Endozoicomonas sp. GU-1: one gene and its partner. The protein of the gene in region 1 interacts with the protein of each later gene in a pairwise test. Links are inferred from orthologs where the notes say so. Each region holds a gene or a part of one and is shown on either strand. Other genes may lie near its edges.

Evidence for each region. The genes of interacting proteins can lie anywhere in the genome.
Region 2: the proteins of ftsH (region 1) and hflC interact in binary tests that used the Escherichia coli proteins (3 or more experiments, as listed by UniProt). The link is inferred for Endozoicomonas sp. GU-1 from one-to-one orthologs.

Annotation. Positions count from the first base shown.
Region 1 is NZ_CP114771.1:4,457,769-4,466,228, reverse strand. What follows is about bases 2,082-5,034. They hold ftsH (ATP-dependent zinc metalloprotease FtsH), read right to left. Parts: upstream 4,557-5,034; coding sequence 2,607-4,556; downstream 2,082-2,606. Other genes in these bases: rlmE (23S rRNA (uridine(2552)-2'-O)-methyltransferase RlmE), read right to left, coding at 4,747-5,034. Also shown: glmM (phosphoglucosamine mutase), read right to left, coding at 48-1,385; more of rlmE, read right to left, coding at 5,035-5,367; O3276_RS18445 (hypothetical protein), read left to right, coding at 5,748-6,005; O3276_RS18440 (YhbY family RNA-binding protein), read left to right, coding at 6,228-6,539; O3276_RS18435 (PH domain-containing protein), read right to left, coding at 6,590-6,844; O3276_RS18430 (PH domain-containing protein), read right to left, coding at 6,832-6,972; O3276_RS18425 (hypothetical protein), read right to left, coding at 7,037-8,460. UniProt on the Escherichia coli protein: Acts as a processive, ATP-dependent zinc metallopeptidase for both cytoplasmic and membrane proteins. Plays a role in the quality control of integral membrane proteins.
Region 2 is NZ_CP114771.1:2,776,972-2,782,917, forward strand. The notes cover bases 160-3,159. They hold hflC (protease modulator HflC), read right to left. Parts: upstream 2,098-3,159; coding sequence 1,222-2,097; downstream 160-1,221. Other genes in these bases: O3276_RS11500 (ATP phosphoribosyltransferase regulatory subunit), read right to left, coding at 160-1,096; hflK (FtsH protease activity modulator HflK), read right to left, coding at 2,094-3,159. In the rest of the region: more of O3276_RS11500, read right to left, coding at 1-159; more of hflK, read right to left, coding at 3,160-3,266; ribosome rescue GTPase HflX, read right to left, coding at 3,870-5,162; RNA chaperone Hfq, read right to left, coding at 5,310-5,555; tRNA (adenosine(37)-N6)-dimethylallyltransferase MiaA, read right to left, coding at 5,886-5,946.

The DNA.
Region 1 (8,460 bases):
AAGGCAACACAGCTCCAGTGCAGGCCGATACCTGCACCGGGCGTCATTCAGCACATTTCCTGTTCAACCACTTTTGCCAGCTTTTCCGCCTGGGCCTTTACCTGATCGCCGTCTTCACCTTCTACCATCACTCGAATGACTGGCTCAGTTCCTGAAGCTCTGAGAAGCACGCGGCCTTTTCCGGCCATCTCTTCTTCTGCTTTTTTTACCGCCTCAACAATACCTGGAATAGTGTCGGTGTCCCGCTTGTTCTGCACCCGGACATTGATCATGACTTGTGGATAAAGTGTGATCGCAGCCACCATTTCAGACAGTGACTTACCTGCTGTCTGCATGGCTTTTAACACTTTCAATGCCGAGACAATGCCATCACCCGTGGTCGATGCATCACGACAGATAATGTGGCCTGAAGACTCACCGCCGAGCTGCCAGTCATTGGCTATCAGCAGTTCATTGACATAACGGTCACCGACATTGGCCCTGGCAAAGGGAATGCCGGCAGCTTCCAGTGCTTTCTCCATCCCGAGGTTGGTCATCAACGTGCCCACGACACCACCCTTCAAGATCCCCCTGGAATGGCGATCCATGGCAATAATAAACAGCAGCTGGTCGCCATCGACGATCTCACCTTTATCATCCACCATAATGACCCGGTCACCATCACCGTCCAAGGCAATTCCCAGATCCGCACCGGTTTTCCTGACTCTGGCAGCCATGCCTTCCGGGCTGGTAGCACCAGCGTTCTCGTTAATGTTGACGCCATCCGGATGGATGCACATCGGTATCACTTCCGCACCCAGCTCTCGAAAGACCGCAGGACCAACCTGATAGGTTGCACCGTGGCCGGCATCAATCACCATTTTCATGCCACGCAGATCCAGCTGCTGGGAAGTGCTGCCCTTGCAGTACTCAATGTACCGGCCTGCAGCATCATTCATCCGGGTCACTTTACCCAGGCTCTGGGAATCCACTACCTCAATCTCTGACTCAAGCAATGCTTCAATCTTCAGCTCAACCTCATCGGATAGCTTGGTGCCGTCGCCTGCAAAAAACTTTATACCATTGTCGTAAAACGGGTTATGGGAGGCGCTGATCACAATACCCGCCTGCCCATTAAAGGTTCGGGTCAGATAGGCAATGGCCGGGGTTGGCATTGGCCCGGTCAGAACAACATCGATACCGGCAGCAGACAGACCGGCCTCAAGCGCGGACTCAAACATGTAGCCGGAAATGCGGGTATCTTTGCCAATAATGACTTTCCCTTCACCCTGTTCAGCCAGCACACGACCCGCCGCCCAGCCCAGCTTGAGGACAAAATCCGGGGTAATCGGAAAATCCCCCACCTTCCCACGAATTCCGTCGGTACCAAAATATTTGCGAGCCATAGCCGTTTACCAAGAATTTCTGAAAGCAATATCCGGTAATCATCTCACTCATTCAAGTGAACCACCAGTACCATCAGGTTATCTTGAAAACGAAGAGGGTTTAAGGAATAGGCGACATTGATGACTTAATGACAGTGAAGACTACCCACCACTGCAGAAGCTCGATCTCCAGACTGGCAGGCATCATTATTTTTTCAAATGAAAACGTTAAGCTTCGTCAACGGCCTGAAGCAAACGCAGGACATCAACCGTCTCCCTGACATCATGCACACGGATGATATGAGCACCTGCCTGTGCAGCCAGCATGGCTGCAGCGAGACTGCCCGGAAGCCGGTCTTCAGTATCCCGGTCCAGGGTTGCCCCAATAAAGGACTTTCTGGACATACCCGCCAATACCGGCAGACCGGGTTCATGGAAGCGGCGAAAACCCTTCAGCATTTCAAGATCGTACACCGGCGTTTTACCAAACATACCGCCCCCAAAGCCCGGGTCCAGTATCAAGCGCTCCCTGGCAATTCCGGCATTCTCGCAGCGCTCCACACAAGCCATCAAATACTGGCTGACCTCTTAACCACATCACCATAGACCGGTACAACCCCGGGCTCAGGTTGATCAACAAGAGAGTGCATCAGAATAATGGGAACCGTCGTTTCCGCTGCTGCTTCCAGCGCCCCCTCACGGTGCAACGCCCGGACATCATTAATAATCCCCGCGCCCGCTTTTACTGCCTCTTTCATCACCAGAGGAGAGCTGGTATCAATGGAGATAATGACGTTGAAGCGCGACGCCAAACCTTCGATAACCGGCAGAACCCGCTCTAACTCCTGCTCCTGGGCTGGCGCACCGGAAGCACCGGGGCGAGTTGACTCGCCACCAATATCCAGAATATCCGCCCCGTCCTTGATCATCTGCTCGGCAACGTTCAGCCAGTTATCAGCACAGCGGCTCCCTTGATAAAAAGAGTCCGGTGTAACGTTCAAAACCCCCATCACCCTGGGCCTGTTCAGATCCAGCATTTTCCCTGCACAGTTCAACTTGAATTCGTTGCTCATGAATACTCCTCAGATCCCGTTCAGTCATTTTTCTCTGATGGCCAACCAATCACTCTCCCTGAGCGGGTATACCAACCGTGGCCAAAAAACCGATAACCATGGACAAATTGGCAGATACAAAAAAGGGCAGGATAAACCTGCCCTTCATCATCATAGACCTGACTGACGATCAGTGCTCCCCAGCTGGGCCACCAATCGAACCGCCTGAATCTTGTTTATCACCGTCTTCGGCCTTTACTTCAGGCTCATCAGCAGCAGCTTTTACACCGCTGTCATCGTTATCGCCGGAATCCTTGGGAGGGCGGACTTCACGGCCAGCCATGATGTCATCAATCTGATCACTATCAATGGTTTCGTACTGAATCAGCGCCTCAGCCATTTGATCCAGCTTGTCGCGGTTATCGACGAGAATCTGGTTGGCGCGGGAGTAACATTCATCAACAACCCGACGAACTTCCTCATCAATGATCTTCGCCGTTTCACCGGAGACATTCATCCTGGAACCACCGCTGCCGTAGTTTTTACCCAGGAAAACCTCACCCTCATCCTCATCGTAGAGCAGTGGGCCGAGCTTTTCAGAAAGGCCCCACTTGGTCACCATGCTTCTGGCAATCTGGGTAGCACGCTGGATATCATTGGAGGCACCGGTGGTTACCCCATCTTTCCCCAACGTCATCTCTTCTGCGATACGGCCACCAAACAGTGAACATATCTGGCTCAGCAGTGCCTGGCGGCTCTGGCTGTAGCGGTCCTCTTCAGGCAGGAACATGGTCACCCCAAGTGCCCGGCCTCGCGGAATAATACTCACTTTGTAGACTGGATCATGGTCCGGAACCAATCTGCCAACGATGGCATGGCCTGCTTCATGATAAGCTGTATTGCTTTTTTCCTTATCACTCATGACCATGGACTTGCGCTCAGCGCCCATCATGATCTTGTCTTTCGCCAGATCAAACTCTTTCTGGCCAACGGTGCGCTGGTTAGCCCGTGCCGCAAAGAGTGCCGCCTCGTTAACCAGGTTAGCCAGGTCGGCACCGGAGAATCCGGGAGTACCACGGGCAATAACCGAAGGCTGCACATTGTCAGAAACCGGAACCTTGCGCATGTGCACTTTCAGGATCTGCTCACGACCACGGATATCCGGCAAGCCAACTACCACCTGACGGTCAAAACGACCGGGACGCAATAACGCAGGGTCAAGAACATCAGGACGGTTGGTAGCAGCAATTACAATAATACCGTCGTTCGCTTCAAAACCGTCCATCTCAACCAGCAGCTGGTTAAGGGTCTGCTCACGTTCATCGTGACCACCGCCCATACCGGCACCACGGTGACGACCGACCGCATCAATCTCGTCAATAAAGATAATGCACGGTGCCTGCTTCTTGGCCTGCTCAAACATGTCACGAACACGGGAAGCACCAACACCTACAAACATCTCAACAAAGTCAGAACCGGAGATGGTAAAGAACGGAACCTTGGCCTCACCGGCAATCGCTTTGGCGATCAGGGTTTTACCAGTACCCGGAGGACCTACCATCAGAACGCCCCGGGGAATACGACCACCCAGACGCTGGAATTTACCGGGATCCTTCAGGAAGTCGACCAGCTCCTGAACATCTTCCTTGGCTTCTTCAACACCGGCTACATCGGCAAACGTGGTTTTGATCTGATCTTCAGACAGCAGGCGGGCCTTGCTTTTGCCAAAGCTCATCGGGCCACCCCGGCCGCCGCCGCCGCCCTGCATCTGACGCATGAAGAACATAAAGACCGCAAGAATCACCAGAATCGGGAAGCTGGCCACCAATAGCTGTGTCCAGATACTCTGCTTTTCAATAGGTTTGGACTCAACCTGTACCTTGCCCAGCAGGAGTTCATCCATCAGTTTGTTGTCTGGCACAGTGGGCGGCAGATTGGTTTCAAAACGTTCACTGTTGTTTAACATGCCGGTGATGGTAAAACCATCAATAACAACCTTACTGACCTGGCGATTTTCTACCATGCTGATGAAGTCAGAATAGGCAACCTTCTGGGTAGACGACTGCATGCCATCAAAGTTTTTAAAGACGGTCAATAGCACCAAGGCGATTATGACCCAGAGAATCAGATTTTTTGCCATATCATTCAAGGGGCTAACCTCTCTTGAGCGTACTTAAGCCTCAGGTAATCGTTTATATTGAGCACGTTCCCCTGGCTCGCTGTGATTATGTATTAATGCTTATCTGCAACGATACACGATCAGCGGACGGTGTGACAGTGATTGTCTTCTATCATGCTGATTAATGCATCCTATTATTCAACGCCCGGTATTATCCCCTGAAGCCCGAGGCCAGTAGATATACTTCTCTTGAGCGCGCCCTGGAAGCCGTTGGCTTGCGGGTCTGCACTTTGTCAAAGCTGGTTTTCATATCTTTCAGATAGGCATCAAAGCCTTCACCCTGAAACACCTTAACCAGAAACACACCTCCTTTACGCAACACCTGCCTGGACAGATCCAGTGCCAGTTCCACAAGGTACATGGCATTGGGCTGATCAACAGAGAGTGCTCCACTCATATTGGGGGCCATATCGGAAATTACAAGGTCTACCCGGTCCGAACCGATGGTTTCGAGTATTTGTTCCAGCACCGCGTCTTCTGTGAAGTCACCCTGAACAAAGTCAACCCCGGCGATAGGATCCATTGGCAGAATATCAGAAGCAACCACCCGCCCCTGATCACCCGCTAACTCAACTGCTACCTGAGACCAGCCACCGGGTGCCGCACCCAGATCAACCACCCGGATACCCGGGCGAAAGAGTTTATCCTTCTCCTGAATTTCCAGAAGTTTATAACTGGCCCTGGATCGCCAGCCATCTTTTTGCGACTGCTTTACATAGTGGTCATCAAAGTGCTCTTTTAACCAGCGACCACTACTTTTGGATCTCGCCATAATCTTTTTGCAAACTGCCTGTAAATTAAGCCTGGGAGCCTGTCCGAGAATAGCGCCCGTCTAGGCGACCCCATAGCGAGGATGGCAGAAAATTGAGGATAAAAATTTCGTTTTGTGAGGTGAATAGCGGGGCTATTTGCCGAACAAAACGGAATTTTTAGACCAATTTGCTGCCACCGCAGTAGGGCAGTCTATTCTCGGACAGGCTCCTAGACGTTGCCTGAAAAATATTTGGACAACATCAAACCGAAAACCGAAAGGGGTAAAAGTTTACACCTGACAAAAGCTGAGATTTCCATCAGCCGGTAAAGTAAAAGTCATGGTGATAATATCTTATACAGCATGGCGGTGACAGCAGAAGACAATAAAAGATTAAGCGGATGATTAGGGGTTATTACGCACCACAAGCCAACACTTTCCACACACTGGTGCTGATCAAACGCTTTGGCATGTTTATTATTGTGGAGTCAGTAATCACTAACAGCTGTAACACCATCAGCATAATACGTATTGTTCAACCACTGCCGAAGAGACAAGTCACCACTTATACGGGCAGCCTCGAACAGCAGGCACACTTCCCTCAGCAGCCAGAAAGCGATAGCATGCGCCACCAGAAGCTTGCATATGCTGTCGAGTGACTTAAATGCTGCCAGCCTGAGACCCATTCCGCAGTCCACGGCGCTGGACATTAATTCGCTCTCTTCGACACCCAGTCAATGACCGTTAAGCGCTCCATGAACAGTACTTTTCTGTCCCCAACCTGCATTAACGAAAACTTCTCTGGAAAAATACGGTCATACCCATCATCAGATATCGTGTATGACGATTCGTTATTAAAGAAATTATCAGGAATAGCAAACATGAGCTTGAATGCAGCCAGAAAGAAGCATTTCCGTACCATCGGCCACAACCTGAACCCTGTCGTCATTGTGGCAGACAAGGGGCTGACAGATGGCGTGGTTGAAGAAACATTACGCGCACTGAATGACCATGAACTGATCAAGGTGAAATTCGCCATTGGCGACCGGGAAACCCGCCAGCAACTGGTCAGCGAACTGATCAGCGCGACAAACTCTGATCTCATTCAAACGATTGGCAAAATCGCACTGATTTTCAAAGCCGCCGACAAACCCAATCCGGCACTCTCAAACCTGCTGAGAGTCCAGGGCTAAACCGAACAGGCCACGATGGTGGCCTTTATCAACGACTGGCTGGCAAGCAACTACTGCCCTGCCACTTTTGCCGCCAGGAGTGCCTGAAGCTTATAAATATTGGTTTTGCTGTTAAATTCCATCTGCATTGACTCTGGCTGGCCGGAAATCCATAGTTTCAGTTCAGCATCCAGATCAAAATGGCCTACAGACTCAACAGTAAACATAATGATCGACTTATAAGGTATTGAGCGATATTCAACCTTGCGTCCGGTAAGCCCCTGCTTGTCGATCAGAATCAACCGGTGATTGGTCAAAACCACCATATCCCGCACCAGCTTTTATAGGCCAGCTCTATGGACTCCGACGGATTAAGAATGGTTGCCAGATCCTCCATTGCTTCCGTATTGCTCATCTCACCTGCATTGCCCAGTAAGGCATCAAACAGACCCATAGCATTTCTCCTTAATTTTTCACAGGTTATCAGCAAGCATCATATTTAGAAGGTGGAATTGGTATTATTCAGGATTCATCATCGTCAGCAGCTCTTTGACAAAATCCTGCCTCTTCAGCTGGTAATCATTGACGAGCTGAGCTGTCGCCAGCCAGCCGTTAACCCTGCGCTCAAAATCATCACGGCACACATGGCTGGCCAATTTTATTTGAAGATTCCCAGTCAGTACATGAAGGCGTTGTTGTTCCTGTCGAAGCCGGTCATTCCGGCTGTTTGATGTTTCGGGTTCTTCCTCACAGTGCAGGGCGATAAACTGCCGGGCTTTATTCAGGGTAAGCAGTGAGCGTATCAGCAAGCCATAAATACGCTCATGGGCGTTCTGGGGCTTGTTAAAAAGAAGGGTTCGAGGTATGTCAAATACAACCCCTCTTTGCAATTTCCTTGTCAGCGGATCAAGGTTCTCAACAAGGTATGCCAGCGCATCGTTCAATAATCTGGTTTCTTCAATAAACGACAAACACCATACCGGCCGTTCAACGCCAGGAACGTGAACGGCCAGTCGTGCTCCATTCGTATCAATGACTCTGGAGTCCACACTGACTTGCAGCCCCATCGTTTTGATACCCAAATCACCGTATCTAAGATCAATATTGCAGGCCTGTGGCAATTTAATCGCCTGACACCCCGGGACCGGCCTGAAGGTAATGCTTTGTGTGATTTCTGAATCCTCATCGGTGTTCAGTGCCTGCAACTTCTCAAAGAGTATGGTGGCCGATTTTTCTGTCGTACAGATAATGTCAATATCATTAAAAGCAGTGCACAGGTTCTGCAAAAAACGGGCGTATGAACCAGTAATCAGAATGGGGGGATTGGCATAAGAGCGATTGACGTCCTGAATAATTTCCAGTGCTTTTAGCGTCAGCGCATCTAACCGCTGAGCATGCTTGTCCGATACCCCCGGTACCCCTGTTTTTGCCCATTGCTTCCGGGTTTGAGCCACAATGGTGGAAAATAATGCCTGAGCAACCGATGCATTATCTGGTGCATTCCTGAACTCCTTAACCCGAGGATGGGAAAGGTCTTCCTGGCCAGAATTGCCATCGGATACCTCTAACGGTTTTGCTACCCAGCCATAATTGCCAATATCACTTCTGGGGATAACCGGTTGAAACAGCCGCTGATCAGGTATATTGGCTTTGGAGCTGTATTGTTCAAACCAGCAGCCCAACGCATGGCGCTGCTTACTTCCTTCAGGGAAATTATTAAGGCACTCCAACACCTGATCCTTATGGATTTGTCGTCCATCAATAGGCAGTCTCTTACTGTAGCAATGAGCCAGGAAGAAGAAATGCAGGCGTAAATTCTGAAATGAGTGCCTCAGTGTATTGATGGACTGCAATACCTGTTTTGCTGATACGCTCTGATGATTCATTGGCAGCTCATGCTGCATCGCCATGAATTTCAGGATACATTGCACTCGATGCTGCT
Region 2 (5,946 bases), 1.7 Mb from region 1 along the record:
GTTCCCCCTGCCGACGCAGGCACTGCACCAGGGCAGCATCCGCATCAACAGGCGCAAAAATAGTCTTGCCTTCGGTACAGTCATCTGTACTTTCTGTTTTCAGCTCCAGCAACGCCTTAAGCTCCATAAGCGTCTTGAGGTCAGTGCTGAAACCGGTCGCAGGGCGTGATCGGCCGAAGGCTTCACCGATCCCATCATAGCGCCCACCTTTGGCGATTGCCTGCCCCTGACCGGGCAGATAAGCCGCAAAAACGACACCTGTATGATAGTTGTAGCCCCTGAGTTCGCCCAGGTCGAAATAGAAGTCAGCACCCGGATAAAGACTGGTAATCTCTCTGGCAATCAACCCGAGTTCATCCAGAGCAGTGGCAACGCCCTCAGGACCATCAGCCAGCTCACCCCTGGCCCGTTCCAGTATTTCCGGACCACCGGCCAGATTGGGCAGGCTTGTCAGCATTCGGGCAGACCCTGCGCTGATATCCCACTGATTGACCAGCTGTTCAACTTCAGAGATCGCCTTGCGCTGCAAGGCATCAAAAAGCGCCAGCTCTTGATCACCCGACAGTCCGGCCTGAGATGCCAGCAAACGGTAAATCTGCACATGCCCGAGATCCAGACTGACTGAATCGGCTTCCACCTGAGCCAGGGTTTCCAGCATCAGGGAAATCACTTCCAGGTCACTTGCCACGCCAGAGTGACCATACAGCTCTGCACCGATCTGGATGGGTGACCTTGAAGCCCCGAGGGAAGCGGGGCGGGTATGAAAGACACTGCCTGAATAACAAAGTCTTACCGGCCCATCCACTTTCAGGGTATGGGCATCAATTCTGGCCACCGCCGGTGTGGTATCTGCCCTTAATCCCATGGTTCTACCGGTCAGCTGATCGGTTACCTTGAAGGTTTGCAGATCCAGGTCATGACCGACACCTGCCGTCAGTGACTCGATAAATTCCAGATGGGGAGGAATCACCAGTTGGTAACCCCAGCGGTCAAACAGGTCGAGTATGTCGCGCCTTAACTTTTCAGCACAACGGGCTCTGCCGGGAAGAATTTCCTCAATCCCATCAGGCAGCAGCCAGCGATCAGCGACGGTCATAACAGCCTCTCTTATTGTTACTGTGGAAGTTTTTTCTTCGCTACCTGCCCACACACGAAAAAACCGGGCGAGGCCCGGTTTTGATAATATTACCACGGTTTTTTAGCGCTGGCAGCAAGAGTTCATTATTTGCCTTGCTTATCGTGATTAAAGTAGCGGAAGAAATCACCTTTTGGTTCTATCAGCATGACGTTACCGGACTCTCCGAAGCTCTCTTTGTAAGCCTGAAGGCTACGATAGAAGGCATAGAATTCCCGATCCTGCTGATACGCTTTGGCATAAATCTCAGCTGACCTGGCATCCCCGTCACCGCGAATCATTTCAGATTGACGGTAGGCATCGGCCAGAACCACCTGCTTTTCACGGTCGGCATTCGCCATGATACCTTCTGCCATCTCCTGACCACGGGAACGATAGTCCTGGGCCTCTTTCTCACGCTCGGATGACATCCGCTCAAATACCGAGTCACTGACCTGGGGAGGCAGGTCAATCCGCTTGATACGTACATCCATAACACTGACCCCCAGCTCATCCTGGGCAACTTCATTCAGCGTTGTGGTCAGTTCTTCCATCATCTCGTCACGCTGGCCGGACACCACTTCGTTCAGAGTGAGGCTACCAAACTGGTTCCGCATGCTGGACTCAGCACGCTGGGCAAGCAGGTTACTGGCACGGAATACATCGCCTGCCGTTGCGCGGTAGAAGTCGTAGACGTTGTGAATGCGCCACTTGATGTAGGAATCCACAATCACGGCCTTCTGCTCAAGGGTCAGGAAACGCTCGGATGGCACATCCAGAGTCTGCAGACGGCCATCAAACACCTTAACCTTGTCAACCAGCGGGATTTTCACATGCAGGCCCGGAGGAATACTGTCACGTACTACCTGACCAAAACGAAGTTGCACCGCCCTCTCCCGTTCGGAGATAACGAATAAACTTCCCCACGCCAGTATTACAACAACCAGAGAAATAATCAGTCCAGTGAAGGCTTTCTGACTCATCGACTTACCCTCCCCCCACTGACTCGCGAGCTATTGACGCGTTTATTCAATTCTTCTGTCACCCGGGTGGTAATCTCGTTTAATTCCTGGGCAGATAACTGTCTGGATGGCACTTTGCTGCTACCATGGGACTGTGTCAGTTTATCCAGCGGCAGATACATCATGTTATTGCCACCTTCAACATCCACCAGTACCTTGCTGGATTTACTGAACACGTCTTCAATCGCCTCAATATACAGACGCTCGCGGGTTACTTCAGGTGCCTGTTGGTACTCACCCAACAGTTTCACGAAACGATCCGCTTCACCCTCTGCCTTGGCTACTACCTCATCACGGTAACCGTTGGCACTCTCAATAATACGCTGAGCCTGACCACGGGCTTCCGGAATGATCTTGTTGGCATACACCTGAGCCTTGTTCTTGGCCCTTTCTTCATCCTCACGGGCGCGGATAACGTCATCAAACGCTGCCTGCACTTCTTTGGGAGGATGGGCGCTCTCGATGTTTACCTTGGCCACATTAAGGCCGGTACCGTAGCTGTCCAGGTAAGCCTGAAGGCGATCACGCACTTCGATACCCATCACCTCACGACCTTCGGTCAACACCTGATACATTTCGGAGCCACCGACAACATGACGCAACGCACTCTGTGTCGCCTCTTCCAGACTCACCAGCGGCTTGGCAACGTTGAGAACATAGTGCTTGATATCATCAATGTTGTACTGAACCGACATGGCCACCTCGACGATGTTCTCGTCTTCGGTCAACATTTGCTGCAAGAGGTTATAGGTCCGAAGTTCAGTCACCCGTTCCTGAAACTTGGTTTCAATGGGAGGGAAGTACATATGCAGGCCTGGGCCAACCGTCTCTGCATACTCACCAAAGCGCAGGATGACGGCCTGCTCTTTTTCATCAACGGTATAGACCGCATTCCAGATGTAGGCTGCAACAGCGAGTATCAGGATGCCAATAAAAATGCCGGAAGAGGAGCCTGCCTGAGCACCACCACCGGAGCCACCACCGCCTTTGCGGCCACCCCCAAACATGGAATTCAGTTTTTCCTGAAATTTGCGAAAAGCATCGTCCAGGTCCGGTGGTCCTTGCTTATCGCCTTTGTTACCACCGCCCCATGGATCCTGGTTGTTTCCACCCGGCTCGTTCCAGGCCATATATGTCTCCGTAGAGTCAGCATCAGATTGAATTTTGGTTTGAGCATCCCTGTTACTGGGGACAACAGGCGATTAAATCCATTGCCGGTCCATCAGAGGATGTGCATACCATAGTTACCTACAGACCTTGAGAGTCCCAGGTATGACATGACGTCGCAGGATAAATTTCCAGAGCAGTCATCAACTTCCACTTCGCCCTTCACTGCAACACAGGAGCGTAAAAAATGCAATGTATCCGTACCGTCCGGAATCCTGACCAGCCTTTACAGGCACTCAATAAGACGTACCCGGTAAAGATAGTTCCTGAGCCAGATTGTAGAGTTTGGATAGCGAATAGCGCAAGCCGAATTGGTAAAGACCGCAACGGATTTTCTTTACAAACACCAAATCAGAGCTGTTTCGCCCAAATTTCATCCATCTGTCCTGATGAAATATTCTGTCCAGCCAGGAACGCTTTTTATCATCTGCGACCACACTTTTTGACTGCATAAACAGTACATACTGTTACTGGCACAAAGCCAGCAGAGACAGCGAGAAGGTAATATTGAAGATAAAAGACATCGTACGTATTGACCTGAGCCAATACGCACAAACCGCAAGAGCTTACAGCATGGAATTAAAGCAACTCTCACTCAGACCTTCCTGCTTGGAAAGGCGCTCAAAGTCAGACTTTGGCAGGCGAATATCCAGAACCACATCACCACTATCGGAGTAGGCTTCGGATTGAATAGCACCAAGCTGATAAAGACGGGCACGGATACGTCCCTGGGCAGGTTTCAGGGTTAACTGTCCCTGCAGCATATCATCAGAAAGCAACTCTTTGATGGCGTCCTGCAGCAGATCAGCACCCTCTCCGGTCACTGCGGAAACCCAGACCCGCACAGGACGCCCTTCATCATTGCGCTGGATTTTCGGCTCTACCCCCTGTAACAGGTCAATTTTGTTATAGACCTCCAACTGTGGCACTTCATCCGCATTGATCTCTTTCAGTACCGAATGAACCTGATCCATGTTTTCCAGACGCTCCGGATCATGGCTGTCAATAACATGCAGCAGAAGATCAGCCTGACGGGTTTCCTCAAGGGTTGCCCGAAATGCCTCCACCAGCTTATGAGGCAGGTGACGTATGAAACCCACCGTATCCGCAAGAACGACAGGCCCGATATCTGGCAAATCAATTCGCCGCAGTGTTGGGTCAAGGGTGGCAAACAATTGGTCAGCCGCATAAACCACCGACTCGGTCACGCGGTTAAACAGTGTCGACTTGCCAGCGTTCGTATAACCGACCAGTGATACCTGGGGAACCTCTGCCCGCTGTCTGGAACGTCGCCCCTGCTCCCGCTGCCTGCGCACCTTTTCCAAACGACGGCTAATGCTTTTGATGCGCGCCCTGAGAAGACGACGGTCAGTTTCCAGCTGGGTTTCACCCGGTCCTCTCAGGCCGATACCGCCCTTTTGCCGTTCAAGGTGAGTCCAGCCGCGAACCAGTCGTGTGCTCATGTGTTGCAACTGAGCCAGCTCAACCTGAAGTTTACCTTCAAAGGTTCTGGCACGCTGGGCAAAAATATCCAGAATCAGTCCGGTACGATCAATAACCCGGCATTTCAGCTCTTTTTCCAGATTACGTTCCTGGCTCGGAGAGAGGGCATGATTAAACAGCACAACATCGACATCGTGCAGGACAACCAGCTGACGGATTTCTTCAACTTTGCCGGGACCGACAAAGAAACGGGGATTGGGATGTTTGCAGCCTGCGGTAATAAATGCGGCAGACTCAACGCCAGCGGAGCGTACCAGCTCCATAAATTCCTGGGGGTCTTCCCGCTCACGCTCATCGTTCAATTCCAGATGAACAAGAACTGCGGTTTCACCACCCTCATGGCGGTCAAAAAACAAATAGATCTCCTAAACAGCCACGAACCGCACGAGCTGAGAACCAGCTAACAGACAACCTGAAAACAAGACTGCGCCACATGGCTCATTTTTAAAATAAATATAAACACCTGAAGGCACCTCAGGTGCCTTCAAGATGCATCAACAGAATTACTCATTCTCAGGCTGATCAGTACCCTGCATCGGCAAACGAACCGGACGGCTGGGAACGACAGTTGATACGGCGTGCTTGTAAACCATCTGGCTCACCGTATTCTTGAGAAGAATAACGAACTGATCGAAAGACTCAATCTGCCCCTGAAGCTTAATACCATTAACCAGGTAGATAGAAACCGGCACGCGTTCTTTACGCAGCACATTCAGGTAAGGGTCTTGTAGAGAATGCCCTTTTGACATTTCTGTACTCCTTTTAATTCTCGGGTTTTTGAATAGCCTTGTTTCACTTTGGGGAGGACTATCCGCTGGACCGGCTGTGCCAGTACTCATTGTTCAATATATGTACAGCCTATGAAATGCCGACTCACATTAAGCTAACCCAACACCGCACTCAATAAGTAATACTAGCTACTCCAACCAGTCCTGCCGGAACAATTAGAGGTTCTAAGGTACTACTTTATTAAGCAATAAGTCTAAACAGCCAATGGTTTATGGAAGAAAGTTACATTTACACCCTTGGCATTCCTCAGGGCTATGCACTTTACCTCATGACTATGAATTATACCGATGCTATTTAAGGGCACCCTCCAAAACTTTCAAGGCATCACCCGGCAGGTTGTTGGAAAACGTA